DNA from 3 places in the Streptomyces sp. NPDC052114 genome. Region 1 is predicted to be linked to each of the others. Evidence: riboswitches for the same ligand, from Rfam matches in the RefSeq annotation. Region 1 holds a riboswitch; each other region holds the start of a gene.

Region 1 (9,878 bases):
GCGGCCATGAGCGCTGTGACCCCCGCAGGAGGCGACACCGCGGCGGGCCGGTCCTGGCCCGACGTACTGAACGGCCTGCTCGAAGGACGCGACCAGAGCGCCGACGACACGGCCTGGGCCATGGACCGCATCATGCGCGGCGAGGCCACCGACGCGCAGATCGCGGGCTTCGTGGTCGCGCTGCGGGCCAAGGGCGAGACCGTCGAGGAGATCTCCGGTCTGGTGCGTGCGATGTACGAGCACGCCAACGTGATCGAGGTGCCGGGGCAGACGGTCGACATCGTCGGCACCGGCGGCGACGGCGCCAAGACCGTCAACATCTCCACCATGTCCGCGATCGTCGTCGCGGGGGCGGGCGCGAAGGTCGTCAAGCACGGCAACCGCGCCGCGTCGTCGGCCAGCGGTGCCTCCGACGTCCTGGAGAAGCTCGGCGTCAACCTCCAGCTCACCCCGGCGCGGGTCGTCGAGGTGGCCGAGGAGGCGGGCATCACCTTCTGCTTCGCCGTGAAGTTCCACCCGGCGCTGCGGCACGCGGGTGCCGCGCGCGGCCAGCTGGGCATCCGGACCGTCTTCAACCTCCTGGGTCCGCTGACCAACCCGGCGCGGGTGCGCTCGCAGGCGGTCGGTGTGGCCGACCCGCGGATGGCGCCCGTCGTCGCCGGGGTCTTCGCCGAGCGCGGGCACTCCTCCCTCGTCTTCCGCGGTGACGACGGGCTCGACGAGCTGACGACGACGTCGACCTCCCGGGTCTGGGTGGTGCGCGACGGCGCCGTGCGCGAGGAGGCCTTCGACCCCCGGGACGTGGGGATCGACCTGGTGCCCGTCGAGGCGCTGCGGGGCGCCGACGCCTCGTACAACGCCGAGGTGGCGCTGCGGCTGCTCGACGGCGAGACCGGTCCCGTGCGGGACGCGGTGCTGCTCAACTCGGCGGCGGCGCTGGCGGCCCTCGCGCAGGAGGAGGGCAGCCTCGTGGAGCAGATCCGGGCCGGCATGGCGCGGGCGGCGCAGTCCATCGACTCGGGGGCCGCGAAGAAGGCCCTGGAGCGGTGGGTGGCGGCCAGCAACCGCTGAAACCCCCGACAGGTGTGACGCAGGGCGCAGTCCGGATTCTGGACTGCGCCTTGCGCGTCGAAGATCGTGTGGCAGGATGCTGCACAGGTCATGAGTGACAGCGACTACGGCCCCGGCCCGCTGTCCGGCAACCCTCCGTCCGTGGCGGGGTGCCCCGGGTGAAGACCAGGCCGTACGCAGCAAGGCGTATGGCAAGCGCGGACCCCTCGCAACCCTGGGGTCCTGGTCCTCAAGGGAGCAGTCTCGTGAGCAAGCGAATGTGACAGGGCTTCCACGCCCCGCCTCCGCACACCCTTCTTCACCCTTCTCCCGCGCCGTCGACGCAGCCCCCGACGCAGCTCCGGCGCGGTGAATTCACCTGCCTCTCACGGGAGTTCGCCATGTCTGTTTCCGCCGTTGCCGTCGACGCCTCCGTCTGTGCCCCGCTGCCGGTCCTCGGCCGGGACGTCACCGTTCCGCTGGTCACCGGTGGCGAAGTCACCTACGCCGCGCTCGACTACGCGGCGAGCGCGCCGGCGCTGCAGCGGGTCTGGGACGACGTGGCCGCGTACGCGCCGTACTACGGCAGCGTGCACCGCGGCGCCGGCTACCTCTCGCAGCTCTCCACCGACCTCTTCGAGAACTCCCGTACGGCCGTCGCCGAGTTCCTCGGCTGCCGCGAGGGCGACCAGGTCGTCTTCACCCGGTCGACCACCGACTCGCTGAACCTGCTGGCCGCCGCCCTGCCCGCCGACTGCCAGGTCTTCGTCTTCGAGACCGAGCACCACGCCTCGCTCCTGCCGTGGCGGGACGCCCGCGTCACCTACCTCAACGCGCCGCGCACCCCCGACGAGGCCGTGCAGACCCTGGAGCGGGCGCTCGCCGACCGTGACCCTTCCCCAAGCTCTCAACTTCGTTCGAGCAGGGGAGGCCCCACTGGCCCGGCCCTGGTCTGCGTCACCGGTGCCTCCAACGTCACCGGTGAGCTCTGGCCGGTGCGCGAGCTCGCGGCGGCCGCTCACGCGCACGGTGCCCGCATCGTGCTCGACGCCGCGCAGCTCGCGCCCCACCACCCCGTCTCCATCGACGAGCTGGACGTCGACTGGGTCGCCTTCTCCGGCCACAAGCTGTACGCGCCCTTCGGCTCGGGCGTCCTCGCGGGCCGCTCCGACTGGCTGCGCGCGGCCGAGCCCTACCTCGCGGGCGGCGGGGCCTCGCGGAAGGTGGCCCGGCGCACGGACGGCGGCGTGGACGTGGAGTGGCACGACAGCGCCGCGCGGCACGAGGCCGGCTCCCCGAACGTCATCGGCGTCTACTCCATCGCCGCGGCCTGCAAGGCGCTCACCGAGGCGGGCTTCGACGAGCTCGTGGCCCGTGAGCAGTACCTGATCCGCACGGTCCGCGAGGGCCTCGCCCAGGTGCCCCAGGTGCGGATCCTGTCGCTCTTCGGGGACGACGCGCCGCGCGTGGGCGTCATCTCCTTCGTGGTGGACGGCTGGAACAGCTCGCACTTCGCCGCCGCGCTCTCGGCCGAGTACGGCATCGGGGTGCGCGACGGCCTGTTCTGCGCGCACCCGCTGGTGCGCACCCTGCTCGGCAGCGAGCCCGACGAGCCCGGCGAGTGCGGCGCCCCCGAGGCCGCGCCCGGCGAGAAGTCGCTGAACGCGATCCGGGTGAGCTTCGGCGCGGGCACCCCCGACGAGCACGTCGAGCGTTTCGTGCGCGCCGTCAAGGAGCTGGTGTCCGACGGCGCGCGCTGGAGCTACCGCACCGAGGACGGGCGCTGCGTGCCCGACACCACCGCCGCCTGAGCACGCGGCGACGGCAGCCGTGAGCCGAGCTGGATCATGCGCAGGGCCCGTTCGGTCGCGTCGGTGAGGAACTCGCCGCCCCGGCCGAGGGCCTCCGTCAGGGAGACGGGAGCGGGCAGGATCGCGCTGTAGGCGTCCACGCCGGCCGCCCGCACCTGGTGGGCGCCGTGCCCGATCGTGCCGGCGAGCACCAGGACCGGACGGTCGAACCGCTTGGCGCGGCGGGCCACTTCGGCGGGGATCTTGCCGCGCGGCGTCTGGTGGTCCAGGGCGCCCTCCGCGGTGATGACGAGGTCGGCGCGGCCGAGTCGGGCGTCCAGGTCGAGCGGGCCGAGCAGCACGTCGAAGCGGGGCAGCAGCACGGCGCCGAGCGCGGCGAGCCCGGCGCCGAGGCCCCCGGACGCGCCGGTGCCGGGCCCGCGCGAGAGGTCGGCGCGCACGCGCAGGTCGCGGGTGAGGACGTACGCCCAGTGCTCCAGGGCGGCCGCGAGCTCCTCGACCTGCGCGGGGGTCGCGCCCTTCTGGGGGCCGAAGACGCGGGCGACGCCGCGCTCGCCGCACAGCACGTTGAAGGGGTTGCAGGCCACCCGGATCTCGGTGTCCGCGAGGCGCGGGTCGAGACCGCTCGCGTCGATGCGGCTCAGCCGCGTCAGCTCCCGTCCGCCGTGCGGGAGTTCCCAGCCGTCCGCGTCCAGGAGGCGGGCGCCGAGTGCTTGCAGGGCGCCCGCGCCGCCGTCCGAGGTGCCCGAGTCGCCGCAGCCGACGAGGATGCGCCGGGCGCCCTTGTCGAGGGCGGCGCGGATCAGCTCGCCGACGCCGTACGTCGTGGTGGCGCCCGGGTCGCGCAGGTCGCGGGGGACCAGGGAGAGTCCGGCCACGGCGGCCATCTCGACCACCGCGGTGCCGTCGCGCAGCAGGGCGAAGTGGGTGCCGATGGACTGGCCGACCGGGCCGGTCGCGGGCAGGGCGACCAGCCGGCCGCCGTCCGCCGCGGCCAGCGCGCGGGCGGTGCCCTCGCCGCCGTCCACCAGCGGGATCAGATCGGTCTCGGCGTCCGGGACGACACGGCGTACGCCCGCGGCGATGGCCTCGGCCACGGAGCTCGCGGACAGGGATTCCTTGAAGCCGCTGGGGGCGATGGCGAAACGGGTGAGCATGAGGGTCTCCTCGGTGGTTCAGCGGACCTCGGCCGTTCGGGCGACTTCGGATTCAGCGGACGGGGACGCCGAGCAGCGGCCACAGCGTCACGGCGAAGAGCAGGACCAGCGCGGCGGTCAGTGGTGCCAGGACCGCGGACAGGCGCAGCAGGTCGCGCGGGGTGTAGGTGGGGGTGCCGGGGATCTCGGCGAAGAGGGTGACCGGTTTCGCGGAGGCGGGCAGGGTGTGGCAGAAGCCGGCGGCGGCCGTGGAGGCGAGGGCGGCGGCGACCGGGTTGACGCCCGCGCCGACGGCCGCCGCGACGACCAGCGGGACGAGCACCGAGGAACGGGCCGAGCGCGACTGCAGGACGAGGTGCGCGGCCGTGCTGACCACCACGACGACGGTGAGGAACACCCAGGGCGACAGGTCCAGGGGCAGCCCGGACACCAGCCACTTCGCCGCCCCCGAGTCGGCGAGCGCGACGCCCATCGCCATCGTGGCCGCCATGAACAGGAGCAGCGCCCAGGGGACCGTCCTGAGCGCGTCCTTGAGGCGTACGGTGCCGAGCGCGGGGGAGGCGGCCACGACCGCGCCGATCAGCGCGACGACGGCGGGCGGCACCTGGTGCAGCGGCTCGCTGCACCACAGGGCGACGACCGTGGCGAGGAGCAGGGCGCAGCGCGTCTCGGCGGGCTCCCAGGGGCCGGTGACCGGCTGCTCGCTGTGCTCCTGGAGCTGGTCGAGAGTGATGTGGACCGGACCCTTGCGGTCGGCGCGCCGCGTGGTCGTGAGCAGGACGGCCTCCGCCGCCAGATGGGAGGAGGCGACGGCGAGCGGGAGCCCGAGCAGCAGCCACTGGGTGAAGCCGATCCGCTCGCCCGTCGCCTCCCACAGGACCGACACCGTGATCAGATGCGCGCCCGCGCCGATCAGGGTCGCGACCGCGGACAGGAGGATCACGGTCGGGAAGAGCAGCGCGAGCATCACGACCAGTCGCTTCCGGTCGGCGAGGACCTTGGCGAGGGCGAGGAAGACGGGCAGCGCGAGCGCGGCGCGCCCCGAGGTGGCGGGCACCGCGAAGGCGGTCACGACCAGCGCGGCGGTCGTCAGGTGCGTCAGCTGCCGCACCGTGCGGGCGCCGCTGACGAGGAAGGCCGCCGCGCGCCCCGAGAGACCGCTGCGCGCCACGGCGGCCGCGAGCACGAACGCGCAGATCAGCAGCCACACCGTCTCGTCGCCGAGGGTGCCGAAGAGGGTGTCGCTGCTGATCACGCCGGTCGCGGTGAGGGCGAGGCCGGCGCCGAGCGCGATGTACGTGTCGTCGATCGGCGTACCGATCCAGGCGCAGGTCGCCAGGGCGAAGACGGCGAGGGTCAGGCGCGCGTCGCCGCTCAGGCCGGGGAAGTTCCCGGGCACCACCAGCAGGGCGCAGATGCTGAGCGCGACGCAGAGGGTCACGGCTTGCCGCGGGTTCAAGGTCACGCCGTTCAGCGTGGTGCGGCGCCGTGAGCCCTCAATGAGCCGTAGATGAAAGGAACTTCACCGAGCCCCGCGCGCGGTCGCGCCGGGGCGCACGGGTGTTCACTCCGGCAGCCGGTAGCCCATCCCGCGCACCGTCTCCACGCGCTCCGAGCCGAGCTTCTTGCGCAGCGCGCGCACGTACACGTCGACGATGTTCGAACCCGGGTCGAAGTCGTAGCCCCACACGTGGGAGAGGATCTGCTCGCGCGAGAGCACCTGCCCGGGGTGGCGCAGGAACAGTTCGAGCAGGACGAACTCGCGCGCCGTCAGATCCACCGTCCGCTCGCCCGAACGCGCCCTGCGGGTACGCAGGTCAAGCGTCAGCTCCCCGCTGCGCAGCACCGTCACCTCGGGCGCCCGCGCCGCCGTGCGCAGCCGCAGCCGCACCCGGGCGAGCAGCTCCTCGAAGCGGAACGGCTTGGTCATCCAGTCGTCGGCGCCGCCCTCCAGACCGGCCACCGTGTCGCGCACCGAGTCCCGCGCGGTCAGCACGATGACGGGCGTGGACACCCGGGCCTCGCGCAGCTGGCGCAGCACCGTGAAGCCGTCCTTCCCGGGCAGCCCGATGTCCAGGACGATCAGGTCGAATCCGCCGGTCAGGGCGTAGTCGTGGGCGGTCTCGCCGTCGGCGACCACGGTGGTCGTGAAGCCGTTGGCGCGCAGCCCCTTCTCGACGAAGGAGGCGATGCGCTCCTCGTCCTCGACGATCAGTAGCCGGTTCACTGCTGCGCCGCTCCTTCCGGTGGTTCCTGCACGAGGACGAACGTGGCGCCGCCGCCGTCCGTGGGGCGCAGTTCGACGCGCCCGCCGTGGCTCTCGGCGATGGCCCTGACGATGGCGAGGCCGAGCCCGGCCCCGGTGGCGCGGGAGCCGCGCCGCGCGGTGCCGCGCCGGAACCGCTCGAAGATCACCGCGGCGTCCTGCGGCTGGACGCCGGGCCCGCTGTCGGCGACGTACAGCTCGATCCGCCCCGCGGTCAGCCGCGAGCCGATGGAGACGCGCTGGCCGGGGACGGTGTGCTGGACGGCGTTCTGGGCCAGCTGCACCATCGCCTGGGTGATCCGCTGGGGGTCGAGATCGGCCTCGGCGTCGGCGACCTCGGCCAGCCGCCAGTCGCGCTCGCCGAGCGCCCGTGCCTTGACGAACACGTCCGCGGTCAGCTCGGCGAGCTGCACCGGCTCCGGGGTGACGAAGTCGGGGCGCTCGGCCTTGGCGAGCAGCAGCAGGTCCTCGACGATGCGGCTCATCCGGTCCAGCTCCTCCGTCACGATCCGGACGGTCTCCTCGCGCTCGCCGGGCTCGTCGCCCATCAGCTCCAGGTGGCCGCGGACGATGGTGATGGGGGTGCGCAGCTCGTGTCCCGCGTCGTCGACGAACTCGCGCTGCGCGGCGAAGGCCCGCTCCAGGCGGTCCAGCATGCCGTTGAACGTCTCGGCGAGGGCCGCGATGTCGTCCCTGCCCTGCACCGGGATGCGCCGGGTCAGGTCCTGCTCGGTGAGCTGGGCCGCGGCCGTGCGCACCAGCCGCACCGGCTTGAGGATGCGCCCGGCCACCGCCCAGCCGATGCCCGTCGTCAGCAGGAGCGCGACGCCGGAGATGGCGAGCAGCATGGTGAACACGTCACCGGCCCTGGCCCGCTCGCCCGCCGGGTGGAAGGCCACGACGAACGCCGCGGCCGGGTGTCCTGCCCCCTCCTCGATCTCCACCTTCGCCCAGCGGACCTCGCCCCGGTCGCGGTGGAGCGTGCCGGTCGCGTCGCGGGACTCGAACACGGCCCGCAGCGCTGCGGGGTCCTCGGCCAGCGGGTGGTCGATCCGCGGCTCGCGGGCCTGCTCCTTCTTGGCGGGCGCCGTGCCGGGGCGGCCGACCAGGCCGAGGAGCTCCTCGTCGGGGTCGGCGTACTGCCGCGACAGGAAGAGCCGCAGGAGCGGGTCGGGGTCGGTGAACTTCTCGCCGGTGTGCGGATCGACGCCCTCGCGCGCGAGGTTGGTGAACTCCCCGGTCTCCTGGGTCAGGAGGCGGTCGATGCGGTGGTCGACGTCGCGCAGCAGGACCGAGCGGGTGGTGGCCGCGACCGCGGTGAGCGCGACGGTCATCACGACGAGCAGCCACAGCAGGATGCGGACACGGGCCGATATCCAGCGGCGCGGGGGTTCAGCCGTCGTCACCGGGGCCGTCGTCGTCGTGGGTGTCGCCCCGGCCGTCGTCGCCGTCGTCGTCGTTGTCATCGCCCGAGGAATTCTCGCTCACCGGCGGCGGCGAGACCTTCTCGTCGGTCGGGGTGGGCCGGGGCGAGGACGGTGTCGACGACGGGGAGCCGCTCTCCAGCTCCACCTTCGGCGGGGCCTTGGGCGGCGCCGGGCTGTCGGTCAGGGCGTAGCTGGTCGCGGCGATGCCGAGCGGGATCGCGACGACGGCGGCCAGGGCGGCCATGCGGTGGGTGAAGACCATGACAGCGAGGGTGGCGGGCGTACCGTGCCGCCCGGATGAGGCGCGGATGAAGAAACCTTCATACGCCCCGCGGCGTGCGGCGGGGCCGGGGGAGCGGCCGGGTTAGGAGTCGAGCCCGATCGCGAACGCGGCCTCCAGGTCGTGCTGCGAGTAGGTGCGGAACGCCACGTGCGTGTCCGTCCCCTCGACGCCGGGGATCTTGCTGATGCGGCCGGGGATGACGTCCGCCAGGTCGTCGTGGCGCGAGACCCGCACCATCGCGATCAGGTCGTACGTGCCGGTCACGGAGAAGACCTCGCTGACGGAGTCGAGCGCGGCGATCGACTCGGCGATCTCCGGAATCCGGTCCACGCTGGTCTTGATGAGCACGATCGCGGTGATCACGGCTGACTGTCTCCCTCGGTGGCCGGTGCTGTGCCCTTCACTCTAGCCCGCAGGCCGTAGGCGACCCACGCGTGCACGAACCCGAGCGAGAACCCCACGAGGTGCGCGAGGTAGGCCACCCCCGTGCCGTTGCCGCCCTGCCCCGCGGCCAGCCACTGGATCGCCACCCAGAACGGCAGCACCACCCACGCCGGGAACCGCAGCGGCAGAAAGAAGAGGAACGGGAAGAGGCTGGTGACGCGCGCCTTCGGGAAGAGATAGAGAAAGGCGCCGAGGACGGCGGAGATCGCTCCGGAGGCGCCCACGAGCGTCTGGTCGGAGCCTGCGTGCGCGGCCGCGTAGGCGAGCAGGGCGAGATAACCGCAGACGACGTAGAACAGCAGATACGGGAGGTGCCCCATGCGTTCCTCGACCATGGCCCCGAATACGTACAAGAACAGCATGTTCCCGAGCAGATGAAGCCAGCTTCCGTGCACGAACAGAGCGGTGAACGGACCGAGGGCGGCGCGCGGGACCCCGCTGAACAGTTCGACGGGTACCACCCCCCACCGCTCGAAGTACGTCTGCTGCGCGGCGAGCAGCTCGTCGCCGCGGCCGTAGACGGGGTTGAACCCGGACACCGGCGAGACCACGAAGACCAGGCAGCAGACGGCGATCAGTCCGTACGTCACCGGGGCGGACTGGCCCCGCAGCAGTCGGCCCGCCCGCGCGCTCCATGTCTTGATCATGAACAGAGCATGACGTAACGGGCGCTACCTGCACAGACCGCCATGCCGCGCCGGAGGCCGCCGCATGGCGCCCCTTACAGGCCTTAGGGTTACGGGCAATGCGCACCGCGGGGAACCGCGGTGGGCACCACGCGCCGATGACGTCGCCGAACAAGCATCGAACGAGTCACCGAAGAAAGCGAACAGCCACGATGACGGTTCCCCTGCCGACCGCCACCACCCGGTGGCGCTGCACGCTCTGCGGCAATCTCACGCGTTTCGACGTGACCCGCACCTCCAAGGTCGTCGAGTATGTCCATCTCGACCTCGCCGGTGAGGCGAAGGTCGAGGAACGCGAGGTGGTCAGTGAGACCATCGAGTCGGTGCGCTGCCGCTGGTGCAACGCCGTGGATCAAGTGGAACTCGTGGACAGGCCGGGCACCGACTCCTGAGGGAGCGGGGCCCGCACAGCTAGTGGGGTGACGGATGGTGGAGAGCGCAGGCGGGGAGCCGGACGACGGCGCCGCTGAGGTGCTCGACCGCCCGCTGCCCGACGGGGTGCGCCGGCGGGTCGTCCAGATCGTCTCGGACGGCTTCGGCGGGCTCACCCCGGCCGAACTGCCCGCCCAGCTGCGGCAGTACGCCCGCTTCACGCCCACCCGGCGCGCGAAGTTCGCGGGCAACGCCATGGCGGCGGCGCTGGAGAGCGAGCCGCTCTTCCGCCAGCGCATCGGCGAACGTCTCAGAGAGGCCCAGCCCGAGCTCGCCGGCGCCCTGGACGCGGGCTCGCCGCCCCCGGCCGCGGACCCCCTGG
Region 2 (9,878 bases), on a different contig from region 1:
GCCGACCTGCTCGCGCAGCGCCCGCATCCGCTCCTCGACGTCGTCGCGGCGCGAGCGCTCCCGCAGGAAGTCCGCGTCGGCCCCGAGCCCGTGCACGCCGATCCGCGTCCCCGACGTGCCGCCGAGCACCCGCACGCAGCACTCCGTGAACGCGTCCGCCCAGCGCCCGGTGAGGAAGCCGAGCCGGTCCGCGCCGAGCATGCCCCGCAGCAGTTGCTCGGCCACGTCGTCCGGCAGCATCCGGAAGTAGTCGGCGGGCGCCCAGGGCGTGTGCGAGAAGTGCCCGATCCGCAGGTCATCGCGCAGCTCGCGCAGCATTCCCGGCACCAGCGCCAGGTGGTAGTCCTGCACCAGGACCGCGGCCCCCGGGGCGGCCTCCGCGGCCAGCGCCTCGGCGAACGCGCGGTTGTACGTCTCGTAGGCGGCCCACTGCGCGCGGAACTCCGGACCGAAGACCGGCTCCAGAGGGGTCTGGTAGAGCATGTGGTGGACGAACCACAGGACCGAGTTGGCGATGCCGTTGTAGGCGGCCGCGTGCACGCCCTCGTGCGCGCCCGCGTCGATGTCCAGCATCCGCACGCCCGGTTCGCCGACGCCGCGGCGCACCGCCTCCCGGTCGCCCTCGCCGAGCGCCGCGCACACCCACAGGGAGTCCGCCCGGTCCCCGATCGCGCTCAGCCCGGAGACCAGGCCGCCCCCGCCGCGCCTGGCGGTGAGCTCTCCGTCCTCCCCGGCCGTGTACGAGACGGGGCCGCGGTTGGACGCGACGAGTACCTGCGCTGCTGTCGATCCGGGCTCGGAGACCATGTGGCAAAACGTAGCCCGTCCCGGGGCCGGGCAAACGTACGGCCGGGCTCCGGCGCATCGCGGAGCCCGGCCGTGGCGCGGTATCAGGTCAGTCGCGCCGGGCCCGCACCGCGGCGAGCACCAGCACGCCGAGCCCGCACAGCGCGGCGGCGACGCCGCCGTAGAGCAGGGTCGCGGAGTCGCCGCCGGTCTCGGCGAGCTCGTCGTGCGGCTGCGGCGCGTGCTGTCCGGGCTGCTGCTGCGGCGGGGCGGGCCTGCCCTGCACGCGCTGGGCGACGATCGCCGTGGTGCACGGGTCGTCGCCGCCGCGCAGGGACTTCGGGCAGTTGCTGCCGGGCGCGCTCACCGTGATGACGGTGACCTTGCCGGGGGTGCAGGACACCTTGACCTTCTGGGTGATGGTGACCTTGCCCCTGGCCGGGACGTTGCCCCGCCACACGTACGTGGAGCCCTGCCGGGCGACCTTCCCGGAGCTCGCGACGGGCGTGGAGCCCGGCCGCACGGGCCACGAGGCGGAGGCGCCGATGCGCGGGTCGCCCGACGGGTTCTTGAGGGTGATGGTGTTGGTGGTGGAGCCGCAGGCCGGGACGGTCGGGTCGGTGGGCCGCGAGCCGACGCTCAGCGGCGGCTCGGGGTAGTCGATGACCGGTTCGGAGGCGCAGTTCGGGTCGGTGCTGCCGGGGTCGCAGTTGGAGCGCGGGGTCTGCACGTCGACGTTGTTGAGCAGCTTGCCGTCGCCGCTGACCGGGTCGTGGACGGTGACGGAGTAGGTGACCGTCGCGGTCTGTCCGGGCGCGATGTCACCGACGTAGGAGAGGCGCGGCTTGGTGTACGAGACGGTGCCGGCCGACGCCTTCGCGTCCTCGTCGTACGTCGCGTCGTCGAGGTTGCCGCTCAGGTCGTCGCTGAATCTGGCCCCCGGATAGGGGAGTTTGCTGATGTTCTTGGCCTTGACCGTGTACGTCAGCTTCTCGCCGGGCCTGACCTTGGCGGGCGAGGCGGTCTTGGTGACCTCCAGGTCGGGGACCGGCACGGACAGGGCCAGCTGCGAGGGGACGTAGACGTCGCCGGTGCTGGTGAACGTCAGCTTCGCGGAGGTGGCGCCCACGGGGATCGCCCCGTCCGGCACCTCGAAGGCCTTGGCGTCGATGCTCAGGTTGTTCCGGTACTTCGGGTTGACCGAACCGTCGTCCTCGCTGATGAAGAAGTTGTCGGTCCTGCCGGTGTGCGACTCGGTGACGGGCTGGTCGTTCACCAGGAACTGGTCGCCCTTGGTGTTCCAGTCGCCCTCGTACGCCGTCGTGCTGGCGTGGATGTCGCCCGCGGTGCGGTAGAAGCCGTCCACCGGGACGGTGGTGGATCCTGCCGGGGCCGCGGCCCGCCTGGTCGAGCGCTGGATGACGTGGCCGCCCCAGATGTAGACGTTGCGGCGGTCGGGCGCGTACTGCTCGTTCGGCCCGTCGTACTTGTAGACGACGGTCAGCGACCAGCCGCCGACGCAGCCCTGTCCGTTCGGCGCCCAGACGTTGCCGACGGCGACCTCGACGGGGCTGCCGGTGGCGGCGCCCGCGAAGGAGGAGGTCACGTCGGCCTCGGCGGTGTAGTAGTGCGGGCCCTGCGTGGTGTTCGGGGTGCGGACGGCGTTCTGGACGTCCACCGTGGACTGCGTGCCGCCGCCGACGCGGATGACCGGGCGGGTGGTGAGCGGGTCGCCGGGGGCCGGGTCGACGGGCGCGTTGCCCTCGCGGTTGAGGTCGCAGATGTTGCGGACGGTGTTGCCGAAGCGGTGCGTGCCCGCGTTGCCGCCCCAGAACAGGCGCGCGTAGTCGACCTTCGCGCCGGGCGGGACGGTCACCTGGCCGGTGCTGGAGTCGAAGGTGCCGGTCAGGCCGGCCACGTCGATGCGGCGCTCGACGAAGTTGTTGTTGTTCTTGGTGCCCTTGGCCTGCTGGGTCTCCTTGCAGGCGGCGGCCACGTCGGCCGGGCTCGTCGGGCAGTCCAGGACCGTGTTGCCGATGGTCTTGAAGTCGCCGTACAGCGATTCGTCGTAGCGCTTGGCGAAGGGCTCGACGATCTCCGCGGCGGCGGGCGTGGCGGTCGCGGTGAGCACCCCGGCCGCGACGGTGGCGGTGGCGAGCGTCAGTCCGCCCGCCCGCCGCATGGCTCTCATTGCATGTCTGGCATGTCTGACCCACATAAAGGGGCAATGTAGGCAAAACGCATGATCATGGCCGGTTACGCCACGCGACGGTGGGCATACTCGGCGATATCGGTCATAGGGGGGCGTTCTTCCGTGTCGATCGCGTACGTCCGCGGCTCGAACCCGTGCTCGCCCCGCTCGAACTGCGTCAGCTCGGGGCGTACGAGATGACCGCGCGCCAGCCGCAGCTGCGCCGTCCGGTAGATCGCCGCCGCCATCCGCCCGAGCGCCTGCCCGTCCTGGTGCCGGTGCCTGCGCACCCCCACGTCCACCTGCGCCAGCGCGTCCAGGCCCACCGTGTGCAGCGCGTCCACGAGCAGCCCCAGCTCCACGCCGTACCCCACGGGGAACGGCAGCCGCTCAAGGAGCGACCTGCGCGCCGCGTACTCACCGCCCAACGGCTGTACGAACCCCGCCAGTTGGGGCCAGTGCATGTTCAGCAGGGGCCGCGCCATCAGCTCGGTCACCCGCCCGCCCTGCCCCGCCGCCCGGCCCGCACCGGGCGCGTCGAACTCCGCGCCGAGCGGCCGGTCGTACATCGCCTTCACGAAGTCCACGTCCGGATCGGTCAGCAGCGGACCCACGATCCCCGAGACGAAGTCCGCGGAGAACTCCTTCAGGTCCGCGTCGACGAACGCCACCACGTCACCGTCCGTGACGAGCAGCGAGCGCCACAGAACTTCACCCTTGCCGGGGACGGGCGTGAGCCGCGGCAGGATCTCGTCCCGGTGGACCACCTTGGCGCCCGCGGCCGCGGCGACCTCCGCCGTGCGGTCCCGCGACCCGGAGTCGATCACCAGCAGCTCGTCGACCAGCGGGGCCCGCTCGACCAGCTCGCGGCGGATCACCGAGACGATGTCGCCGACCGTCTCCTCCTCGTCCAGCGCGGGCAGCACGACGCTCACCGAGGTGCCGGACGCGCGCTTGGCGGCCACGAGGCGCTCCAGCGGGCGGTCGGCCACGGACCAGGAACGCCTGCTCAGCCAGCGCTCGACCTCTTCCAGCACGGTCAGGGTCCTCCCGTATGTGATCCATCTCGCGGTTCGGACGACTATCTCAAGGGTCCAGGGCTTCGGTTACAGTCTTGAACAACGCCGGTGACCATCGCATGTCGGGGTCGCCGCCGCGTTCAGGATCGACAACTGAAACCCACAATCGAATACCGCTCATCCAGAGGGGCAGAGGGATACGGCCCGTTGAAGCCCCGGCAACCCTCCAGCCGGTCTCGTCGCGATCAAGCGCCGCGAGGCTCCCGGCTAGGGAAGGTGCCAATTCCGTCTCGCGGCGAGATGCGTCGCGAGGAAGATGAGGAGAAAGGGCCTCGCCTCCATGGCTGTGCAGACTGTCGCCACCCCTTCCGCCGACGCCACCGTCGACCTCGGACCCGCCTCCGGCCTGTCCTGTCGCGAGTGCGGCACCACGTTCCCGCTGGGTCCGATCTTCGCCTGTGTCGAGTGTTTCGGCCCCCTCGAAGTCGCGTACGACCTGCCGCTCGGCGACCCGGAGGCCCTGCGCAAGCGGATCGAGGCGGGCCCCGCCAACATCTGGCGCTATGCCCCGCTGCTGCCCGTCCCCGCCGACGTGGCCGAGAAGCCCAACCTCAACCCCGGCTGGACCAAGCTCGTCAAGGCCGACAACCTCGCCCGTGAACTCGGCGTCGAGCCGGGCAAGTTGTTCGTCAAGGACGACTCCGGCAACCCCACGCACTCCTTCAAGGACCGCGTCGTCGCGCAGGCGCTCGAAGCGGCGCGCGCCTTCGGCTTCACCACCCTGTCCTGCTCCTCCACCGGCAACCTCGCCGGCGCCGTCGGCGCCGCCGCCGCCCGCGCGGGCTTCCGCTCCTGCGTCTTCATCCCGCACGACCTGGAGCAGGGCAAGGTCGTCATGGCCGCGGTCTACGGCGGCGAGCTCGTCGGCATCGAGGGCAACTACGACGACGTGAACCGCTTCTGCTCCGAGCTCATCGGCGACCCGCTGGGCGAGGGCTGGGGCTTCGTCAACGTGAACCTGCGGCCGTACTACGGCGAGGGCTCCAAGACCCTCGCGTACGAGATCTGCGAGCAGCTCGGCTGGCAGCTGCCCGACCAGCTGGTCATCCCGATCGCCTCGGGCTCGCAGCTCACGAAGATCGACAAGGGTCTGAAGGAGCTCATCGCGCTCGGCCTGGTCGAGGACAAGCCCTACAAGATCTTCGGTGCCCAGGCCGAGGGCTGCTCGCCGGTCTCCGCCGCGTTCAAGGCCGGTCACGACGTCGTGCGCCCGCAGAAGCCGAACACCATCGCCAAGTCCCTGGCCATCGGCAACCCGGCCGACGGTCCCTACGTGCTCGACATCGCGCGCCGCACCGGCGGTGCGGTGGAGGACGTGAACGACGAGCAGGTCGTCGACGCGATCAAGCTCCTCGCGCGGACCGAGGGCATCTTCGCGGAGACCGCGGGCGGGGTGACGGTCGGCGTCACGAAGAAGCTGATCGAGGCGGGGCTGATCGACCCGGCGCTCACCACGGTCGTGCTGAACACCGGGGACGGCCTGAAGACGCTGGACGCCGTCGCCGAGACGTCGCAGGCCACCGCCACGATCAAGCCCAGCCTCGACGCGTTCCGCTCCGCGGGGCTCGCCGGCTAGTCGCCGTCGCGCCGCGCGGCCGCCGCCGACTGCCGGTCGTGGTCCGTCCTCGCGCAGTTCCCCGCGCCCCTGACGGGGCGCTCCGTCTCCCCCCCGTACCTCAGAGGTGAACCCCATGAGCGTCAACGTCCGCATCCCCACCATTCTCCGCACCTACACCGGCGGCCGGGCCGAGGTCGCCGCCGAGGGCGCCACGCTCGGTGAGGTCATCGCCGACCTGGAGAAGAACCACACCGGCATCGCCGCCCGCGTCCTGGATGACCAGGGCAAGCTCCGCCGCTTCGTGAACGTGTACGTCAACGACGACGACGTCCGTTTCGAGCAGGGCCTGGAGACCGCCACCCCGGACGGCGCCGGCGTCTCGATCATTCCCGCCGTCGCCGGCGGCTGATCTTTACGCAAGTACCCTGCGTTATCTGAATTGCCCCCTCCGCGAGAGAAACGGAGGGGGCAATTCTGCATGGTTGAGCGCGGTACAGTTGGGAACAGCGCTTCGCGGTTAGTGCCGAGCGCATATATGAAGTCGGTCCCGAGCCGACAAGAAGCAGCCAAACAGTGCTGCCAATTTGAGCCCCATGTGGCATTTGCCCGGCCCGACTTGACCTGAGTGCTGACGAATTCTCCGCATTCTCCCGATCGGTCGTGCCCAGAATTCTCGTCCGATTGACCTGTTGCAGACGGCAGTTGGACAGATACATTCAGCGGCGGTCGACGCGTTCCGGCGCACACCCCCAACCAATGGGGCGTGAGGTCTGACCCGGGTCCGCGAAGTGCGGTCCTGTGCAAGGGCCAGTAATAGGGGAGTTAGGCATGGCTCAGGGCACCGTCAAGTGGTTCAACGCGGAGAAGGGGTACGGCTTCATCGCGGTCGACGGTGGTGCGGATGTTTTCGTCCACTACAGCGCGATCCAGATGGACGGTTACCGCACCCTTGAAGAAGGTCAGCGAGTCGAGTTCGAGATCTCGCAGGGCCAGAAGGGTCCGCAGGCGGACATGGTCAAACTCGCCGTCTAGCTCGGCGCGACCGACCACCGAAGCACGCATCGTGAGGGGCTCGTATCCCACCAGGGGTACGGGCCCCTCGTGTGCGTCCGGGAGGCCGGCGGTGCTGTCCGGGGGCTGTTCGGGGGCTGTTCGGGGCTGCCCGGGGTGTGTCCGGGAAGCGGCCCCCGAGGTCCCTCACAGGTGCCGATCTCTCGGGAGCACCTTGCACTCGTGGGGGTCGAGTGCTAATCATTGGCGTTAGCACTCTACGAGTGAGAGTGACAGAACTTGGATCGGGTCGGTGAGGTCCGCGGGCCGGGTGGGGCAAGGAACCACAAGGCACGCAGGCCGTCCGTCGCGGGCACCAGCACGGTCCGTTTGCTTTTCCACCCCTGTCCGGGAGGACCACTTCACATGGCCAAGATCATCGCGTTCGACGAGGAGGCACGGCGCGGCCTCGAGCGCGGCATGAACCAGCTCGCCGACGCCGTCAAGGTGACCCTGGGCCCCAAGGGTCGCAACGTCGTCCTCGAGAAGAAGTGGGGCGCCCCCACGATCACCAACGATGGTGTCTCCATCGCCAAGGAGATCGAGCTCGAGGACCCGTACGAGAAGATCGGCGCCGAGCTGGTCAAGGAGGTCGCGAAGAAGACGGACGACGTCGCCGGTGACGGCACGACGACCGCGACCGTCCTGGCCCAGGCCCTGGTGCGCGAGGGTCTGCGCAACGTGGCCGCCGGTGCCAACCCGATGGCTCTGAAGCGCGGCATCGAGAAGGCCGTCGAGGCCGTCTCGGGCGCCCTGCTCGAGCAGGCGAAGGATGTCGAGACCAAGGAGCAGATCGCTTCGACGGCCTCCATCTCCGCCGCCGACACCCAGATCGGCGAGCTCATCGCCGAGGCCATGGACAAGGTCGGCAAGGAAGGCGTCATCACCGTCGAGGAGTCGCAGACCTTCGGTCTGGAGCTCGAGCTCACCGAGGGCATGCGCTTCGACAAGGGCTACATCTCGGCGTATTTCGCCACCGACATGGAGCGTATGGAGGCGTCGCTCGACGACCCGTACATCCTGATCGTCAACTCCAAGATCTCCAACGTGAAGGACCTCCTTCCGCTGCTGGAGAAGGTCATGCAGTCGGGCAAGCCGCTGCTGATCATCGCGGAGGACGTCGAGGGCGAGGCGCTGTCCACGCTCGTCGTCAACAAGATCCGTGGCACCTTCAAGTCCGTCGCCGTCAAGGCCCCGGGCTTCGGTGACCGCCGCAAGGCCATGCTCGGCGACATCGCCATCCTCACCGGTGGCACCGTCATCTCCGAGGAGGTCGGCCTCAAGCTGGAGAACGCCGGTCTCGACCTGCTCGGCCGTGCCCGCAAGGTCGTCATCACCAAGGACGAGACGACCATCGTCGACGGCGCCGGTGACAGCGACCAGGTCCAGGGCCGCGTCAACCAGATCCGCGCCGAGATCGAGAACTCGGACAGCGACTACGACCGCGAGAAGCTGCAGGAGCGCCTGGCGAAGCTCGCCGGCGGTGTTGCGGTCATCAAGGCCGGTGCCGCGACCGAGGTCGAGCTCAAGGAGCGCAAGCACCGCATCGAGGACGCCGTTCGCAACGCGAAGGCGGCCGTCGAGGAGGGCATCGTCGCCGGTGGTGGCGTCGCCCTGCTCCAGGCCTCCCAGGTGTTCGAGAAGCTGGAGCTGGACGGCGACGAGGCCACCGGTGCCGCCGCTGTGAAGCTGGCCCTGGAGGCCCCGCTGAAGCAGATCGCCGTCAACGCCGGCCTCGAGGGTGGTGTCGTCGTCGAGAAGGTGCGCAACCTGACCGTCGGCCACGGCCTGAACGCCGCGTCCGGTGAGTACGTCGACATGATCGCCGAGGGCATCCTCGACCCGGCGAAGGTGACGCGCTCTGCCCTGCAGAACGCCGCCTCCATCGCCGCGCTGTTCCTCACCACCGAGGCCGTCATCGCCGACAAGCCGGAGAAGGCCGCCGCGGGCGCCGCTCCGGGCGGCATGCCGGGCGGTGACATGGACTTCTGATCCCCCGCGGATCGGAGCCCATGACGCGCGACGCCTGACGCGCAGCGCGTAGCTCGTACGAAGGGGCGGCACTCTCCTCACGGAGGGTGTCGCCCCTTCGGCGTGCCTTTGCTCACCGTTTACCAAGGACCTAAGTCCCTGGTCCGGGTCTTTTGTCCCGGGTGAGACTTTTGCGCGTGAACTCCCTGGACTCCGTCATCCTGCAGGTCAACGACCACCTGTGGACGTACCTTCTGATCCCGCTCGTGGTGGGCGCGGGCCTCTGGTTCACCGTGCGGTCCCGGGCCGTGCAGCTGCGGCTGCTCCCCGAGATGTTCCGGGTCGTGCGCGAGAAGACGCCCGAGCGGGCCGACGGACGCAAGCAGGTGTCGTCGTTCGGGGCGTTCACCATCTCCGCGGCGGCCCGCGTCGGCACCGGCAACATCGCGGGCGTCGCCACCGCCATCACGCTCGGCGGGGCGGGCGCCGTGTTCTGGATGTGGGTCATGGCCGTCATCGGCGCCGCGTCCGCGTTCGTCGAGTCGGCCCTCGCGCAGCTCTACAAGGTGCGGGGCGCGACCGGCGCCTACCGGGGCGGGCCCGCCTACTACATGCAGCGCGCGCTCGGGAAGCGCTGGCTCGGCGTGCTCTTCGCCGTCACCATCACCGTGACCTTCGGGTTCGTCTTCAACGCCGTGCAGTCCAACACCATCACCTCCGTCGCCACCGGCTCCCTGGGCACGGGTGAGGCGGAGTGGTTCGCGCCGCTGGTGGGCCTGCTCCTCGCCGCGCTCCTCGGCCTCGCCGTCTTCGGCGGCGTCCGCAGGATCAGCGCGGTCACCACCGTGCTCGTGCCCGTCATGGCCGTCGTCTATCTGCTGCTCGGCACGGCCGTCGTGCTGCTCAACATCGCCGATGTGCCGAGGGTGCTCGCCGACATCGTGGGCGGCGCCTTCGGGGTGCGCGAGCTGGCCGCGGGCGGCGTCGGCGCGGCGATCCAGCAGGGCATCAGGCGCGGCATGTTCTCCAACGAGGCGGGCCTCGGCTCCGCGCCCAACGCGGGCGCCACCGCCGAGGTCTCGCACCCCGTCAAGCAGGGCCTGGTGCAGTCGCTCGGCGTCTTCTTCGACACGCTGCTGGTCTGCTCGATGACCGCCTTCATCATCCTGACCGCCAACCCGGAGCTGTCCGGGCGGCAGAGCGCGGACCTCACGCAGTCCACGATGACCGCGAGCCTGGGCGG
Region 3 (9,878 bases), on a different contig from region 1:
GCGGTGTTGTGGAGCAGGGTGCCCGCCTCCACGCGGTGCAGGCCGAGCCGGGTGTCCGCCTGCGCGCAGGCGTACCGGGCGGCGGCGGACGCGAGGCCCTGGCCCTGCCGCCCGGCGTCGATCCAGTAGCCGAGGTTGGCGCTGCGGACCGGGCCGAGCACGACGTTCGACAGGGCGGTGTGACCGACGATCTCGCCGTCGCCGACGAGCACCCAGTGCGCGGACCGGCCCGCCCGGCCGTCCGCCAACTGCGCCCGGACCCGGTCGGCCTGGCCCTGCGTGGTGAAGAAGGCCTCGGGCCTGGCCGGGTCCCAGGGGTCCAGGTGCGCGCGGTTGCGCCGGTAGGCGCGCGCGAGCGCGGGGGCGTCGTCGAGCGTGACGGGCCGGATCACGACGTCCGGGGTGAGGGTGGCCGCTCCACTGATCATGCGCCCAGCGTACGAGGGGCCACCCCGGGGCGTCAGCGCCCGCCCGCGACCCTCAGCACCGTGCCCGTCGTGTACGAGGCGTCCTCCGACAGCAGCCAGGAAACGGCCGCCGCGATCTCCGACGGCAGGCCCGAGCGGCCCAGCGGAATGCCGGACGCGAGCTTCGCGGGACGCTCGGGGTCGGCGTGGAACTCGGTCCAGATCACGCCGGGGGCCACGGCGTTGACGCGGATGCCGTCGCCCGCGACCTCCTTGGACAGGCCGACGGTCAGCGTGTCGACGGCGCCCTTGGCGGCGGCGTAGTGGACGTACTCACCGGGCGAGCCGAGGGTGGCGGCGGCCGAGGAGATGTTCACGATCGCGCCGCCGCCGTTCGCCGTCAGGTCCCGCACCGCGCGCCGGGCGCAGAGCAGATAGCCGAGCACGTTCACTTCGAGCGCGCGGCGCATGCCCTCGGCGTCGGCGTCGGCGAGCGGGCCGACGGGGCCGCTCACCCCGGCGTTGTTGACCAAGCCGGTGACCGGGCCGAGTGCGGCGGCGGAGTCGAAGAGGCGGTCGACGTCCGCCTCGTCTGCGGTGTCGACCCGGACGGTGACGCAGCGGCGGCCGGCGGCGCGGACCGCCTCGGCGGCCTTCTCGGCCGCGGCCTCGTCCGAGCGGTAGCCGATGACGACGTCGTGGCCGTCCTCGGCGAGACGGGCGGCGACAGCGGCGCCGATGCCTCGGCTGCCGCCGGTGACGACGGTGACGGGGTGGTGCTGCACGGGAGACCTCCGGCTGTGGGTGGCTGACTGTCGCGCCCGCCCGGACGCGGGGATCACCCGCGTCCGGTGCGCCGCCATCCTACGAACCGGTGATCTTCGTCAGCGGCCGGGGGCGTGCGGGGCCACGCAGACCAGCGTGGTGGCCGCCCCGTCGCCGCGCAGCCGCAGCAGGTTCCAGCGGGGCTGCCACTGCGCCAGGCCCCGGTGCTCGCGCAGCAGGCGGCGCAGCCGCTCGGGGTCGTGGGTCCACAGGGCGGCGGGCACGCCGCGGGTCGGGCCGAGCACATGGAGGGTGATCCGGCCGTCGTCGGCCACGTCGTGCGAGGACAGCAGGACGTCGGTCACGGTGCCGGGGTCGGCCGCGCTCTTGCGGGCCTGGATCCAGTGGACCCGATGGCCGGGCTCGTAGGTGTCGCAGGTGTCGTGCGCGTGCGTCATGGAACGCCTCCGGAGTCGTGGACCCCGGGTGTCACCGACCCGGCGATCCGCCGTTCCCCGTGCGCGTCGCACGGGGCGGGTCGTCACCCGGGGCACCCGCGACGGAGCGGGGTGCCGTCCAGCGAGCCGGGGCTTGGCGCTGGAACTCGTGACCCGCCCCGACCGTAACACGGGGCTCCGGAGGGCGGCGCGGAGTTTCCGGCGGGCCCGCGCGGGCCCGCCGAGAACGGTCTCAGGCGGCTCTCAGTCGGCCTTCGCCGGCACGACCGCGTCCTCGGGAGCGGCCGCCTCCGCGGGCAGGCTGTCCATGAAGGAGCTGACCGAGAAGACCGCGTTGCCGGGTCCCGCGGGGCCGTAACCGGGCGGCGAGGAAAGGCCGTTGGACTCCATCGTCGCGCGGTAGGCCTCAAGGAGCCGCACGTGGTACTCCAGCGGCGCGCCCTGCGGATTTGCCTTGCCGAGCGGCGTCGTGGGCTCCGGGCACCAGGTGGTGAAGCGGGGCGTGATGCCGCGCGACATGAAGTACTCAAGACCTTCGACGGTGGAGTCGATGGCCTCGTCGACGGTCTTGAAGCCGAACGGCTCGGCCATCTCCACGCCCGCCACGAAGTTGGGGATCACGTTGCGCGGGCCGAACACCTCGGCGGAGTCCAGGATGCGGCGGTGCCACTCGTCACGGCCGACGTAGCGCTCCTTGCCGGGGCAGTAGCGCTCGAAGAGGTACGGGTCCCACACCTCGTAGTTGGGGTGGTAGATCCGCACGCCGTAGTCGTGGAAGCGCTGCACGTCCGCCTTGGGCAGGGCCTGCGCGACGACCTTGCCGATCCAGCGGCCGGGGAAGCGCTCCTCGATGGCCTTGGCGTACTGGCCGTAGAAGTCGGCCTCGTCCTTGCCGCCGACCTTCGAGGTGACGGCGCCGCCGGTCAGCGTGTACGCGGTGGAGGACTTGTTGGTGTCGTACTTGTCGATGATGGCGAGCGCCTCCAGGACCTCCTCCACCGGCTTCACTCCGGTGTAGGGGCGTCCCGCCGCCTTGTGCTGGCGCCAGTTGTGGTTGATGTCGCAGTACTGGCACTCCTCCTTGGCGCCGAAGTACTGGCAGACCCGGAAGACCGTCAGATAGATCAGGTAGCCCCACTGGATGGTGGGTGCCACCTCCATCACGGACTTGCCGTTCTCCAGCGTGTGCCGGTAGTAGTCCGGCATCGGCGGCAGGCCGACGTCGGAGATGCGCACGCCGTCCAGGTAGAGGCCGAGCACGCCGTTGTCGTCGGCGGCGACGCGGTAGGGCGAGGACGGGTTCACGCGGACGGAGACGACGGTGCGGCGCAGTTCGTAGGGGCCGCCGGTGAGGACGATCTCCTCCGGCGGGCGGCGCAGCGCGGCGGCGCCCAGCTCGGGCAGCGTGCCGTGGTCGAAGGAGAAGATGAAGTACGACTTCGGCTTGACGTCACCGTCTTCGTTGTCGCTGAGTGCCGACTCGTCGAAGGCGATGCCGCCGCGCAGCAGATCCTCCTTGATCACGGCTTCCCGCGGCACGTGCGGGAACCGCTCCATGAGTGACTCGATGAGCTGGGTACGGCTCTCGCTGCGGCTTGGCATGGGCCGGGCACCTCGGATCCTTGTCGTCGATCTGTCCCGTCCACGCTAATACCCGAGCGATCCGCCGCGGATCCGACTCCGGTCGCACGGCGCCTCCGCCCCGGGTCTATGCTGCGCGGCCCGTGTCCGTGCCGTGCGGCTCAGCGCCGCTTCAGGACGACGTCCTTGTCCTGCCAGGCGTACAGGACGCCGTCGACCCGGGCGCCCGACCACGTACCGCAGTTCGTGTCGGCCTTCGCGACCAGATCCGCGGGGAACCAGTCGGCCTTCAGCCGCGGCTCGCCCTGCGCCTCGCCCTTCACGCACTGCTCGGGGAACTCTCCGCCGGGCGTACGGAACGTGATGATCCGGTCATCGCCCGTGGTGGACATCACGTACTTGATGTCGCTCGCGTCGTCCGGCAGCCAGCGCGGCACGGAGTCGCGGGCGCTCTTGGCCGCGGCGCCCTCCCCGTAGGACGCCTTCTCCTCGTGGTCGTCGAAGGGGTTCATCGAGCCGCCGCAGGCGGTCAGGGCGAGGGCGAGGGCGGCCGTGCCGAGCGCGCAGAGGGCGGCGCGGGGGCGGAGGGGGGTCGTGCGGGGCATGGGGATCACTTTCTCGGAGGAGCAACAGGAGCCTACGTGGAGTCCGGACTCTCTCCACGGTCGCCGCCCGCCGGTCGCCGGCACCTCGGCCCTTCGGCGGATCCCCGACACCCCGATCAGGCTTTCGGCTGATCGGCCGGATGCGACCTCCTCCGTACATTCAGTACGTGGACGATCACCGCTCGCCGCCCGGCACCGCACGGGCCCGTATGCCGAGGGCCCTGCTGTTCGCCGTGCCCGCCGTGCTGCTCTGGCTCCTCGACCTGGTGTCGAGCCGGCCCGACGGCGCCTGGCCGCCGCTCGTTCTCGGCCCCCTGGCCGTCGCCGTGCTCTGCGTGCGGGGCGGGCCCGGCATCGAGGCGCGGGCCCTCGGGGCCGCCCTGGTCTCCGGGGCGCTGACCCTGGGCCTGGCCCTCGGTCCCCTCCGGGTGAGCAGCTGGGGGCTCCTGGAGTCCTTCGCGCTGCTGGCCCTGCTGACGGTCACCGCCCGCACGGCCCGGCTGCCCGCCGCGTACGTCCTGTGCGTGCTGCTCGCCGCGGCCGTCGTGGCCGCACCGGTGCGCGTCGGCGTGCACTCCGACACCGAGACCTTCGCCTTCATGCTCACCGTCGCGGCCGGCGGCGCCCTCGCGCTCGGCGGCTATCTGCGCTCCCTGGACACCCGGCGGGCCCTCGCCGTGACCGCCACCCAGGAGGAGGAGCGCCGCCGGATCGCCCGCGACCTGCACGACTTCGTCGCCCACCACGTGACCGGCATCGTCGTGCAGGCCCAGGCCGCCCGCGCCATCCGCGAGAGCGCCCCCGACCAGCTCGACCCGCTGCTCGCCGGGATCGAGCAGGCCGGCGGCGAGACCCTGGACTCGATGCGGCGTCTGGTGCACGTGCTGCGCGCGGAGCCGGGCGCCACCACCCGGCCCGCCGACCTGCTCACCGAGCTCGCCGCGCTGGTGGCCGCCTCGCCCGGCGACGCGGCCACCCTGGAGGTGTCCGCGCGGGCCCGCGCCGCCGCGCTCGCCCCCGAGGTGGAGACGTCCGTGCACCGCGTCGTGCAGGAGGCGCTCACGAACGTCACCCGGCACGCGCCCGGCGCGACGGACGTCCGGGTGCGGATCGGGACGGAGGCGGCGGGCCTCGTCGTCGAGGTCGCCAACGGCCCCGGCGCGCACGGCCGTGCCACGGACCGCACCCCGCCCGGAGGGCACGGCGGCCTCGGTCTGATCGGGCTCCGTGAGCGGGTCGCGGCGGTCGGCGGCAGCCTGGAGGCGGGGCCGCTGCCGGGCGGGGGCTGGCGGGTCCGCGCCGCGCTTCCCGTGCTGGGCCTGCCAGAATCGGGGTCATGAGCAGCGGTGTTGTGCGGGTCCTGATCGCGGACGACCAGGAGATGGTGCGGACCGGGTTCCGGCTGATCCTGTCCGCGCAGCCGGACATCGAGGTGATCGGTGAGGCCGCCGACGGTGCCGCGTGCGTGGAGCTCGCGCGGCGGCTGCGGCCCGACGTGTGTCTGGTCGACGTCCGGATGCCGAGGCTGAACGGCCTGGAGGTGACCCGGCACCTCGCCGGTCCTGGCGCGGCCGACCCGCTGCGCGTCGTGGTCGTCACCACCTTCGACCAGGACGACTACCTCGACGAGGCGCTGCGCGGCGGGGCCGTCGGCTTTCTGCTCAAGGACGCGGGGCCCGGCCTCCTCGTGGAGGCGGTGCGTGCCGCCGCCCGCGGCGACGCGCTGGTCTCCCCCGCCGTGACGCTGCGGCTCCTGGAGCGCCTCGCGGACCGGCACGGCCCCCAGTGCGGCGCCGCGGCCGCCGGCACCGCGCCGACGGGCCTGTCCGAGCGCGAGCTGGACGTGGTGCGGCTGGTCGCGCGCGGGCGCACCAACCAGGAGATCGCCGGGGAGCTGTTCATCTCCCTGGCGACGGTCAAGACCCATCTCGCGCACGTCCAGGCGAAGCTGGCCGTGCGCAACCGCGTGGAGATCGCCGCGTGGGCGTGGGAGGCGGGCCAGGTCCGGCCGCACTGACCCGCCGTGGGCCCTCAGTTTCCCGGTACTCCGCCTCGGCCCACCGCGACCGGGACGCCGCTGCGGGCCGAGGCGTAGGCGGCCTCGACGATCCGCAGGGTGCGCAGGCCGCCCTCCCCGTCGGCGACGTCCGTGCCGCCCTCCTGCGGGCCGTACAGGAACGCGCGCAGCATCAGCTCGTCCAGGTCGACGCCGAACGGCACCTCGACGCCGTGCCCCCGGCGCTCGCTGAAGCCGTGGACCTTCTGGTCGAAGGCGTCCATCTCCAGGGTGGCCCGCTCGCCGACGACGGTCATCTCCAGGCCGCCCCAGGAGTGGTGCGAGCGCGGGTGGGACCAGCTGCAGTCGATGGTGGCGACGGCGCCGTTGGCGTACGTCACGCTGACCAGGCCGCTGGTCTCCGCGGCGACCTCGTCGGCGTACAGGAGGTTGTTGGTCTGCGCGTACACCTCGACGGGTGCGGCGGCGCCGAAGAGGTCGTCGAGGAGGTCGGCGATGTGGACGGTGTGGTCCATCAGGGCGCCGCCGCCGGAGAGTTCGGGCTCGGCGAACCAGCGGCGGGCCCGGGTCGGCATGGCGCCGTTGTTGGCGCCGTTCACCGCGAGGACCCGGCCCGCGTCACCGGAGGCGACGGCGGCCTTCACGGCGGCGTAGGCGGGGCTGAAGCGGACCGGGAAGGCGACCGCGAGCCGTACGCCCGCGGCGCGGCAGGCGGCGACCATCGCCTCGCCGTCCGCGACCGAGGCGGCCAGCGGCTTCTCGCACAGGACGTCCACGCCGTGCGCGGCGGCCTGTTCGACGAGTGGGCGGTGGCGGGCGTTCTCGGAGCAGACGACGACCGCGTCGGGGCGCCAGGCGAAGGCTTCTTCGTACGTCGGCGCGTACGCGACGCCCAGGTCGTCGGCGAGCGCGCGGCCGCGCACCTCGCCGGGGGCCGCGTGCTCGGTGTCGGGGTCGCAGCCGAGGACCTCGATGCCGGGCAGCCGGGCGAGCAGCCGCAGGTAGGCCGTCGCGTGGACGTGGGCGAACGACAGGACGGCGACCTTCATCGCGCTGCCTCCTCGATCTCGACGACACGGCCGGTGCGGCTGGACTCCACGGCGGCCTCGGCGATGCGGACCGCCTCGACCCCGTCCCGTGCGGTGACCCGCGGCTCGGGGCCCCCGTCCTGCCACGAGGCGGCGAACTCGCGCAGTTCCGTCAGGTAGGGGCTCTCGTGCAGAGGGCTGGAGGGGATGCCTTCGTTCGCCGGGCGCACGCCCTGTGCCGTGATGCGGAAGCCGGGCACGGCCGCGGAGTCGTGGTGCAGCAGCCCGTCCGCGCCCGCGACCCGGAAGGTGGTGCGGAACATCTGGTCGGGCAGGCCCCACAGCCCGCTGATCCGGCTGACGGCGCCCGAGGCGTGGGTGAGGACGGCGGTGGCGGTGACGACCTCGCCCGGGGCGCCGGTGGCGAGCTCGACGCCGCGGGTGCGGGCGTGCACGCGGACCACGTCGCCCGCGAGCCAGCGGGCGATGTCGATGTCGTGCACCATCAGGTCCATGATCACGCCGCCGGACTGGGCCGGGTCGCCGAACCACGGCGCCCACTGGGGCCGCGCCCCGCCGCGTGTGAAGCGCAGCACGGCGGGCTCGCCGAGGTCGCCGCGGACGACGGCCTCGCGCAGGGCCGCGTACGCGGGGAAGTAGCGCACCACGTGGGCGGGGTGGAGGCGCACGCCCGCCGCGTCGGCGGCGGCCACGATCTCCTCGGCGTCGCGGGCGGTGAGGGCGAGCGGCTTCTCGCAGACGATGTGGCGGCCCACGGCGACGGCGGCGAGGGCGAGGTCCTTGTGGGTGGGGGTGGGGGTGCAGATGTCGACGGCGGTGACGGCCGTGAGGAGGGCGTCGAGGTCCTCGGCGACCCGTACGTCGTGGCCCCGCCCGGCGTGTTCGGCGGCGAGCTTCGCCGCGGAGCCGTCGACGGTGTACACGCTCACGCGGGCGCCGAGCGCGAGCCAGCCGGGCAGATGGGCGCGGGCGATGCCGCCGGCGCCGAGCAGTCCGATGTGAAGCGGTGGCATACGGAAGGGGTGCCTTTCCGGTGGGAGGGGGTCAGCTCTTCGAGCCGGACAGGGCGACGCTCTGGACGAAGTGCCGTTGCAGGAAGACGTACACGAGCAGCATGGGCAGGCTCGCGATGAGCGAACCGGCCATCATCACCGGGTAGTTGGTCTCGAACTGGCCCTCCAGCGAGGTGAGTCCGGCGCTGATCGGCATCTTGTGGGGGTCGGTGTTGACGATCAGTGGCCAGAGCAGGTCGTTCCAGGACCACATCGAGGTGATGACGGCGAGGGCGGCGAGCGCGGGCCGGATCAGCGGCAGCATGATCGACCAGAAGATGCGGAAGGAGCCGGCGCCGTCGATGCGGGCGGCCTCCTCCAGCTCCTTGGGCAGGCCGAGGAAGAACTGGCGCAGCATGAACGTGCCGAAGGCGCTGAACATGCCGGGCAGGAACAGCGCGGGCGCGGTGTTGAGCAGGCCGAGGCGCTGGATGATGTCGTACTGCGGCAGGACGAGCAGCGAGCTCGGCACCATGAGCACGGACAGGAACAGCGCGAACAGGACGTTGCGGCCACGGAATTGCAGGCGCGCGAACGCGTAGGCGGCCAGCGAGCAGAACACCAGCTGTCCGAGGGTGCGCCCGACGGTGTTGAGCACGCTGTTGGTGAGCATGTCGCCGAACGGCAGCGCGGTGAAGACCTCGGTGAAGCTCGCCCAGTTCCAGGTGTCGGGCAGGAACGTGGGCGGCACGCGCGAGGTCTCGGCGAGGGTCTTGAGGGCGGTCAGGAGCTGCCAAAGGAAGGGGAAGACCATCACGAGCGCGCCCAGCGAGAGCGCCGCGTGGGTGGCGAAGGACCCGGCGTCGAAGCGCCGCCTCGGGGCCGGTGCCCCGGCGGGTGTGCGGGCGGACTCAGGCATGGTGCACCCACTTCCTCTGGAGCCGGAACTGGAGGAACGTCAGGGCGGCGATGAGCAGCATGAGCAGGAACGCGAGCGCGGCGGCGGCGCCCTGGGCGTTCTCCATGAACGCCCACTTGTAGAAGAGGCCGACGACGGACTGCGTATCGCCGATCGCGGGGTTCTTCTCCGCCATCATGATGTAGATCAGGTCGAAGGTCTGCAGCGAGTTGATCATGCAGATGACGGAGGCGAAGAAGATGGTCGGGCTGAGCAGCGGCAGGGTGATGGTGAAGAACCGGCGCAGCACCCCGGCGCCGTCGAGCTCCGCGGCCTCGTAGTAGTCCTGGGGGATCCCCTTGATGCCCGCCATGAAGATGACGAGGTAGTAGCCGGTGGTCGACCAGACCATCACCGTGCCGATCGCGTAGACCGCGGTGGACGGGTCGGAGACCCAGTAGTGGCGCTCGACGCCGAGGTGGCCGAGGACTTCGTTGAGGAGGCCGAAGTCGCCGTTGTAGAGCCAGTTCCAGACGAGTCCGACGGCGACGGGCAGGGTCACGAACGGCACGAAGTACAGCGCGCGGTAGACGGCGACGCCGCGCAGTCCGCGCCGGTCGAGGAGGGCGGCGACGACGATCGCGACGGGCAGCGCGGTGAGCCCGATGAGGCTGTAGATCAGGGTGTTGCCGAGCGCCTGCCAGACGGTCACGTCCTTGAGGACGCGCGCGTAGTTGTCGGTGCCGATGAAGGTGTGGCCGCCGAACGCGCCGAACTCGGTGAAGCTGAAGTAGAAGGTCTGCAGCAGCGGCCAGAAGTAGAAGACGGCGAAGCCCAGTCCGAGCGGCGCGATGAACCAGTACGCGGCGCGCTGGTGGCCCTTGCGCGGCCGGGTGCCGGTCCCGGGCGCGGCGCGGCGCTCGGCCGACTTCGCGGCCGCGGTGGCGGGGAAGACACTCATGAGGCGCGTTCCTCCTTCAGGGCCCGGTCCATCTGCCGGCCCAGGGTGCGGGCGGCGTCCTCGATGCCGCCCTTGCCGCTGAACGCGGCGCCGAGCAGCGGGTATTGGAGGTTCTCCCAGACGGCGGTGTTCTTGGAGCTCGGGT

The links. Region 1 has a riboswitch for S-adenosylmethionine ahead of AB0L89_RS24145 (aminotransferase class V-fold PLP-dependent enzyme). Riboswitches for the same ligand answer to the same signal wherever they lie in the genome.
Region 2: linked by a shared signal. The riboswitch ahead of thrC (threonine synthase) and the one ahead of AB0L89_RS24145 (aminotransferase class V-fold PLP-dependent enzyme) in region 1 are both predicted to bind S-adenosylmethionine.
Region 3: linked by a shared signal. The riboswitch ahead of AB0L89_RS05325 (hypothetical protein) and the one ahead of AB0L89_RS24145 (aminotransferase class V-fold PLP-dependent enzyme) in region 1 are both predicted to bind S-adenosylmethionine.

The regions. Positions count from the first base shown of each region.
Region 1 covers NZ_JBFAWC010000011.1:14,512-24,389, forward strand. Annotated here, with positions in the region: gene trpD (anthranilate phosphoribosyltransferase) at 7-1,071, shown strand; SAM riboswitch class IV at 1,158-1,275, shown strand; gene AB0L89_RS24145 (aminotransferase class V-fold PLP-dependent enzyme) at 1,452-2,861, shown strand; gene AB0L89_RS24150 (glycerate kinase) at 2,813-4,018, opposite strand; gene AB0L89_RS24155 (SLC13 family permease) at 4,071-5,483, opposite strand; gene AB0L89_RS24160 (response regulator transcription factor) at 5,583-6,245, opposite strand; gene AB0L89_RS24165 (ATP-binding protein) at 6,242-7,750, opposite strand; gene AB0L89_RS24170 (hypothetical protein) at 7,677-7,973, opposite strand; gene AB0L89_RS24175 (Lrp/AsnC ligand binding domain-containing protein) at 8,076-8,357, opposite strand; gene AB0L89_RS24180 (rhomboid family intramembrane serine protease) at 8,354-9,085, opposite strand; gene AB0L89_RS24185 (hypothetical protein) at 9,277-9,516, shown strand; gene AB0L89_RS24190 (NYN domain-containing protein) at 9,551-9,878, shown strand, end outside.
Region 2 covers NZ_JBFAWC010000020.1:74,376-84,253, reverse strand. Annotated here, with positions in the region: gene AB0L89_RS33910 (trehalose-6-phosphate synthase) at 1-807, opposite strand, end outside; gene AB0L89_RS33905 (hypothetical protein) at 896-2,968, opposite strand; gene AB0L89_RS33900 (glucosyl-3-phosphoglycerate synthase) at 3,043-4,014, opposite strand; SAM riboswitch class I at 4,171-4,319, shown strand; gene thrC (threonine synthase) at 4,313-5,632, shown strand; gene AB0L89_RS33890 (ubiquitin-like small modifier protein 1) at 5,748-6,023, shown strand; gene AB0L89_RS33885 (cold-shock protein) at 6,443-6,646, shown strand; gene groL (chaperonin GroEL) at 7,031-8,656, shown strand; gene AB0L89_RS33875 (alanine/glycine:cation symporter family protein) at 8,833-9,878, shown strand, end outside.
Region 3 covers NZ_JBFAWC010000002.1:252,910-262,787, reverse strand. Annotated here, with positions in the region: gene AB0L89_RS05335 (GNAT family protein) at 1-428, opposite strand, end outside; gene AB0L89_RS05330 (SDR family oxidoreductase) at 461-1,192, opposite strand; gene AB0L89_RS05325 (hypothetical protein) at 1,292-1,630, opposite strand; SAM riboswitch class IV at 1,675-1,784, opposite strand; gene AB0L89_RS05320 (radical SAM protein) at 1,874-3,232, opposite strand; gene AB0L89_RS05315 (hypothetical protein) at 3,373-3,816, opposite strand; gene AB0L89_RS05310 (histidine kinase) at 3,984-5,156, shown strand; gene AB0L89_RS05305 (response regulator transcription factor) at 5,153-5,833, shown strand; gene AB0L89_RS05300 (Gfo/Idh/MocA family oxidoreductase) at 5,848-6,882, opposite strand; gene AB0L89_RS05295 (Gfo/Idh/MocA family oxidoreductase) at 6,879-7,895, opposite strand; gene AB0L89_RS05290 (carbohydrate ABC transporter permease) at 7,927-8,793, opposite strand; gene AB0L89_RS05285 (sugar ABC transporter permease) at 8,786-9,733, opposite strand; gene AB0L89_RS05280 (sugar ABC transporter substrate-binding protein) at 9,730-9,878, opposite strand, start outside.